3 regions of the Pantoea jilinensis genome follow, and region 3 is predicted to be linked to each of the others. Evidence: predicted binding sites of a transcription regulator. Region 3 holds the regulator's gene; each other region holds the start of a gene.
The links. Region 3 encodes PhoB, which activates phosphate uptake and scavenging genes when phosphate is short. Its sites were predicted from a motif close to CTGTCATAAAACTGNCNNAT; they were not measured.

Region 1 (2,274 bases), 1.2 Mb from region 3:
GCGGTTTTTTTGCCAGCCGTCCGGATTATCTGACGCGGATCAAACGCGTTTATGAACTCTTCCCGCGTCTGGAAGAGCGTAAAATCCAGCGCGCTGGCACCATGTCAGGCGGCGAACAGCAGATGCTGGCAATTGGCCGTGCACTGATGAGCCAGCCGCGACTGCTGCTGCTGGATGAGCCGTCACTGGGGCTGGCACCGATCATTATTCAGCAGATCTTCGACACTATTGAGCAACTGCGTAGCGAGGGGATGACGATCTTCCTGGTGGAGCAGAATGCGAACCAGGCGCTGAAGCTGGCGGACAGGGGCTATGTGCTGGAGAACGGGCATGTGGTGCTCGAAGACACAGGTGCAGCGCTACTCTCCAACGAAGCCGTCCGCAGCGCTTACCTCGGCGCTTAAGGTTTAGAGGCCTGGCTTACTTGCCATTTCGACACCGGGCAGTGCTCGCATTCCTCACGTACTTCAGTACGCTCCGGATGCTGTGCGCTGGCCGGTGCCGAACTGCCTGCGACGCCGACGGCCTTGAGTGTCGGTGTGGGTGGTGGTGCCGACGGCCTTCAAATTTGCCTGAAAGTAGGGGCAAGTTCTGCCATTGCCAGAGGCCGTTGCAGCTTCTGGTAATAAATCCGACGTAATAATGATGTATAGCAGCTCAGGCTGCTGACAAACTCAAATCAGGTGAATCTGGCCGCAACACATAAACTTAACGCGCAGGGAACACGGGCAGAAGAGGAAAGCGTCCCGCGCCATGGACGGTGCGGGCCGAGCGTGTCATGGATGGCGGATTTTGCGTCTTTCCGATCTGACCGTGTTCTCTGCGCAGGGCACAGTCTTAAAGCAACCAAGCCAGACTTTGTCAACAATCTCAACAATAGTTAGCTGCTCCGCTTTTCCTCTTTTTCGCCTGTCATCCTGCTGTCATCTCCCTGTTATTAATCCGTCATTTCCCCGTGTCATGTTACTTCGCGAAACAGAAATCCGTGATTTCACGCGTATTTACCTGCACAGGAAAATTCTATGTCCGTCGTTACCTTTCGTCGTAGCCTGATGAGCGCGCTGCTCGGTCTGACGCTCAGCAGCCATGCCATGGCCGCCACTGAGATCCCTTTCTGGCACTCCATGGAAGGCGAGCTTGGCAAAGAAGTGGATTCGCTGGCACAGCGTTTTAACGAGACGCATCCCGATTACAAAATTGTTCCGACCTACAAAGGTAACTACGAGCAGAGCCTGGCAGCAGGGATTGCGGCCGTGCGCAGCGGCAAAGCGCCAGCGGTGCTGCAGGTCTATGAAGTCGGTACGGCGACCATGATGGCCTCAAAGGCGATTGTGCCGGTGCATCAGGTATTCAAAGACGCCGGCATTCCCTTCGATGAAAAACAGTTCGTGCCAACGGTGGCGGGCTACTACAGCGACAGCAAAGGTCAGCTGATCTCTCAGCCGTTCAACAGCTCGACGCCGGTGCTCTACTACAACAAAGACGCTTTTAAAAAAGCGGGCCTGAACCCGGACCAGCCGCCTAAAACCTGGCAGGAGCTGGCGACAGATGCCGCCGCACTGCGTAAATCGGGCATGAGCTGTGGCTACGCCAGCGGCTGGCAGGGCTGGATCCAGATTGAAAACTTCAGTGCCTGGCATGCTCTGCCGGTCGCGACGGAAAACAACGGATTTGACGGACTCGATGCGGTGCTGGAGTTCAACAAGCCGGTGCAGGTTCGTCATATCGAACTGCTGGAAGCGATGAACAAGAAAGGGGACTTCACCTACTTTGGCCGCAAAGATGAATCCACCGCCAAGTTCTATAACGGCGATTGCGGTATCACCACCGCCTCATCCGGTTCGCTGGCCGATATCCGTCACTACGCCAAATTCAACTTCGGCGTTGGCATGATGCCGTATGACGACACCGTACCGAATGCGCCGCAGAACGCCCTGATTGGCGGAGCCAGCCTGTGGGTAATGAAAGGCAAAGATGCAGCAACGTACAAAGGCGTAGCTGAGTTCATGCAGTTCCTGGCTAAACCGGAAATCGCTGCGGAATGGCACCAGAAAACCGGCTATCTGCCGATTACGACCGCCGCCTACGAGCTGACGAAACAGCAGGGCTTCTACGACAAAAATCCGGGTGCGGATATCGCCACTCGCCAGATGATGAACAAGCCGCCATTGCCCTTCACTAAAGGCATGCGTCTGGGCAATATGCCGCAGATTCGTACCGTGATCGACGAAGAGCTGGAAAGTGTCTGGACCGGCAAACAGTCGCCACAAAGCG
Region 2 (2,274 bases), 320 kb from region 3:
GTTGGAATGATGTCGAAGTTTAGCCTTTTTCACCGTTTAATCCCAGCCGGGGGGCGGCGAATAATGCCCTGAGGGCGGTGATGCCGGACAACGTATGAAATAACTGTCTGATTTCCGCGCGTAATCGCTGAAATGACGGCAGAGGCAGGCTCAGGGCAGGCGAAGCGGTATCGCCTGCTGCGCCAGCCAGTTCTGTAACGCCTGATCGGGTGCGCTGTCACTCACCAGCAGGTCAAAACGCTGCAGCCCGGCAATGCGGGCAGGCAGCACCTTGCCATATTTACTGCTGTCAGCCACCAGTACCGACGTTCGGGCACGCAGCATGGCGTGATGTTTCATCATCAGTTCATTGGTGTTGTAGCAGGTCGCCCCCTGATCTTTGTCGATACCCGCCGCAGAGATCAAAGCCAGCGTCGGACAAAGATCGTCCAGGATGGTGTGCACGCCAATCGGTGTAAACAGAGCGTTGTCAGCATGAAATTCACCGCCGCTGAGAATAACGTTACAGCCAGGTTTCTCTTTCAGCGTCAGAAAGGTGTTCATAGCACAGCAGATGGCAGTGAACGACAGCGTGTCGGGAATCGCATCAACGATATAGGGCAGGGTAGTGCCGCAATCGAAAAAGACCGTATCGTTTTCGTTAATCAGGCTGGCCGCCGCCTGCGCCAGTCGCTGCTTTCTGGCCGCATTCTGCCCATGCTGATCGCTGACAAAATAGTGGCCGGTATGACTTTTTGGGTCGCTGACAATGTAGCCGCCCAGTAACACCACGCTGGAGCCCGGTTCGGTTAAATCGCGGCGAACCGTCATCTCTGAGACACCCAGCAGCTGGGCCGCGTCTTTGAGATGCAGTTTATCGGTGCGTTTAAGCGCCTGTGTCAGCTTGTGAATGCGTTCGTCGCGCCGGGTTTCCATGGTCATCTCTGTTTACCTATCCTGCAATGCGGAGGAAAGACGCCGGAACCGACGTCAATACGCGACAAACCTCACAGATTTTAATGAGTTGCGTCTCATCCGCCAGGCTGGCAACCAATCTTACCCGCATTCTGAAAGGCCCGCAAACCTCCGCTGTGCGGTGACTACCGCTCATCGCCGCAGGCGTTCACATTGCTCAGCCAGCAGGCTCAATGATGTTATCTTGTTATAATAGTAACACTTAAAATCCCGCTCCCTGTCGCATATTGTCGATTTTGCGCACTCATGTTGTGGTTTTTGTCACATATTTAACTTTTAAGAAAGGTTATTGTGACTTTAATAACATTTGAAGTTTGCAAAATATCCAGGAGAAATGGTCATGACAATTGCGGTCATCGGCTCAAACATGGTCGATTTGATTACCTATACCAACAGCCTGCCGAAAGCGGGCGAAACCCTTGAAGCGCCTGACTTTGCGATTGGCTGCGGCGGTAAGGGCGCTAACCAGGCGGTTGCGGCGGCGAAAATGGGCGGCAGCGTGATGATGGTCAGCAAAGTTGGCGACGATCTCTTTGCGCCCAACACCGTCGCGAACCTGCAGCAGCAGGGCGTGGACACGCGATTTGTCACCACTGCACCAGGCACCTCCAGCGGTGTGGCACCGATTTTTGTCGATGACCAGTCGCAAAACCGCATTCTGATTATCAAAGGTGCCAACCAGCAGCTGAAACCGGCTGATATCGACGACGCGGCAGAGGCGCTGAAAGCCTGTGAGCTGATCATCCTGCAGCTGGAGATCCCGCTGGAGACGGTCTATTACGCCATCGATTTTGCCCGCCAGCATCAGATCAACGTGATCCTGAATCCGGCACCGGCCGTCGCTTCGCTGGATATTCACTACGCCTGCAAATGCGACTTCTTTATGCCGAACGAAACCGAACTGGAGATCCTCACCGGCCTGCCCGTCAGCACCGATGACGAGGTGATCCTGGCGGGGCAGTCGCTGCTGAAGCGCGGCCTTAAAAATCTGATCATTACTCTGGGCAGCCGGGGCTCGGTCTGGATGAGCGGCGACAAGGTGCATCGCGTGGCCGCGACGCCGGTTCAGGCGGTCGATACCAGCGGCGCAGGTGATGCCTTTATCGGCTGCTTTGCCTATCTGCTGGTGAAAACCGGCGATGTGGCCGCCGCCATGACACAGGCGTCGGCCTATGCCGCCTGCAGCGTCACCGGGCGCGGCACGCAGCGCGCTTATCCCGACGCAGAGACTTTCCAGCGTTTTCTCAACCGTAACTGAGGTTCTGCTATGCAACAGAAAATTGTTCAGCAATCTGATGGCTATCTGAATAAAACGCCGCT
Region 3 (2,274 bases):
GGATTGCAGGCCGCTTGCCGCAAGCTCCAGCAGAAAGACGCTTTTTTCGCTGCCCAGCTCATCAAAACTCAGCGGAATGGGCGAACCGCTGTACCGGATATGCTCGCTGCCCGCCACGCGCTGGGCGCGATGAATATGGCCCAGTGCAATGTAGTCAGCGGCCGGAAAGGCACTGGCGGGGAAGGCATCAAGCGTACCGATGTAGATGTCACGCACCGAATCGCTCTGGCTGACCCCGACGGTGGTGAGATGTCCGGTAGCGATAATCGGCAATGCATGACCCAGCGCCTGGGCGGCGGCGAAGCGTTGCTGATAGTGATGGGCAATCGCCTCCAGCAGCGAGGTCTGTTTATCGCGCCCTGACTGACCCGCCCGGCTGCGCAGAATATCGCGCGGTCGCAGATAAGGAATGGCACAGAGCAGCGCGCCCGGTTCGCCCTGGCGGGTGTTCAGCAGCAACACATCATCCTGCTCCTGGGGGGTGGCGATTACCCGGGTGTTGAGACAGGCGAGCAGTTCGCGCGACTCATTCAGCGTCGCCACGGAATCGTGGTTGCCCGCCAGCACAATCAGCTGACAACCGGTGGGCTGCAGCGCCACCACAAAGCGGTTAAACATCTCGCGGGCGTAGCTGGGCGGCGTGCCGGTATCAAACAGATCGCCTGCAATAATCAACGCATCCACCTGATGCTGTTCAATCTGGATCAACAGCCAGTCGAGAAACGCCTGATGTTCGGCTGCCCGACTTTTGTTGTAAAAGAACTGCCCCAGATGCCAGTCCGCAGTATGAATGATGCGCATGATGAGTCCCTGCCGTTGTGATTCGCCCGGCGATTATACTGGCTCTGCGGCCAAAGCGAAAAATTGTCGCTGCGCTGTCATAAATGATTACCAACGGCGTTACAGGCAGGTTATGTTTTTCATAAAAGTGTCACAAATCTGACGCATAATGGCGCCGCGAATCTCAGTGACAGCCGTCATAATCAGCAGGAGTAATAATGGCTAAGCGCATTTTGGTTGTGGAGGATGAAGCCCCCATCCGTGAAATGTTGTGTTTTGTTCTGGAGCAGAACGACTATCAGCCAATTGAGGCGGAAGATTATGACAGTGCCGTGGGCAAGCTGATTGAACCCTGGCCCGATCTGATTTTACTGGACTGGATGTTACCTGGAGGCAGCGGTATTCAGTTTATCAAGCATCTGAAACGCGAGGCGATGACACGGGATATCCCGGTGATGATGCTCACCGCGCGTGGCGAAGAGGAAGATCGGGTGCGTGGCCTGGAAGTGGGCGCCGATGATTACATTACCAAGCCCTTTTCACCCAAAGAGCTGATGGCGCGAATTAAAGCGGTGATGCGCCGTATTTCACCGATGGCGGTGGAAGAGGTGATTGAGATGCAGGGACTGAGTCTGGATCCTTCTTCACATCGCGTGATGTCCGAAACCACGCCGCTGGAGATGGGCCCGACCGAATATAAGCTGCTGCACTTCTTTATGACTCACCCGGAACGCGTATACAGCCGCGAACAGCTGCTGAACCACGTCTGGGGCACCAATGTGTATGTGGAAGATCGCACTGTTGATGTTCACATTCGCCGTTTACGTAAAGCGCTGGAAGTCTCCGGCCACGATCGCATGGTACAAACCGTCCGTGGAACAGGGTATCGTTTCTCTGCCCGCTACTAAACGGAGCCTTTACCGTGCTGGAACGCCTCTCCTGGAAGAGATTACTGACAGAACTGCTGCTGGCCTGTCTGCCTGCGGTGCTGCTGGGCCTGCTGTCTGGCGGTTTGCCCTGGTGGTTGCTGCTGAGCGTGGTCATGGTGCTGTTATGGCATTTCCACAATCTGATGCGGCTGTCGCACTGGCTGTGGCTCGACCGCACCATGACGCCACCCGCCGGGCGTGCCAGCTGGGAACCGCTGTTTTATGGTCTTTACCAGATGCAGCTGCGCAACCGGCGGCGGCGACGTGAACTCGGTAATCTGATCAAACGTTTCCGCAGCGGTGCCGAGTCGCTGCCGGATGCGGTGATCCTGACCACGGAAGAGGGCACTATTTTCTGGTGTAACGGTCTGGCGCAACAGCACCTGGGTCTGCGCTGGCCGGAAGATAATGGCCAGAACATCCTCAATCTGCTGCGTTATCCGGAGTTCTCACGCTATCTGCGCCAGCGCGATTTTGACAAGCCCCTGACGTTGGTGCTGAACAACAAACTTCACATGGAATTTCGCGTCATGCCCTACAGCGAGGGGCAGTGGCTGCTGGTGGC

Region 1: the regulator PhoB is predicted to act here: its motif matches at 932-951, upstream of ugpB (sn-glycerol-3-phosphate ABC transporter substrate-binding protein UgpB).
Region 2: the regulator PhoB is predicted to act here: its motif matches at 1,220-1,239, upstream of rbsK (ribokinase).

The regions. Positions count from the first base shown of each region.
Region 1 is NZ_CP077746.1:336,643-338,916, forward strand. It holds gene livF (high-affinity branched-chain amino acid ABC transporter ATP-binding protein LivF) at 1-404, shown strand, start outside; gene ugpB (sn-glycerol-3-phosphate ABC transporter substrate-binding protein UgpB) at 1,023-2,274, shown strand, end outside.
Region 2 is NZ_CP077746.1:3,464,983-3,467,256, reverse strand. It holds gene deoR (DNA-binding transcriptional repressor DeoR) at 151-915, opposite strand; gene rbsK (ribokinase) at 1,295-2,212, shown strand; gene fucP (L-fucose:H+ symporter permease) at 2,222-2,274, shown strand, end outside.
Region 3 is NZ_CP077746.1:3,141,255-3,143,528, reverse strand. It holds gene sbcD (exonuclease subunit SbcD) at 1-801, opposite strand, end outside; gene phoB (phosphate response regulator transcription factor PhoB) at 999-1,688, shown strand; gene phoR (phosphate regulon sensor histidine kinase PhoR) at 1,703-2,274, shown strand, end outside.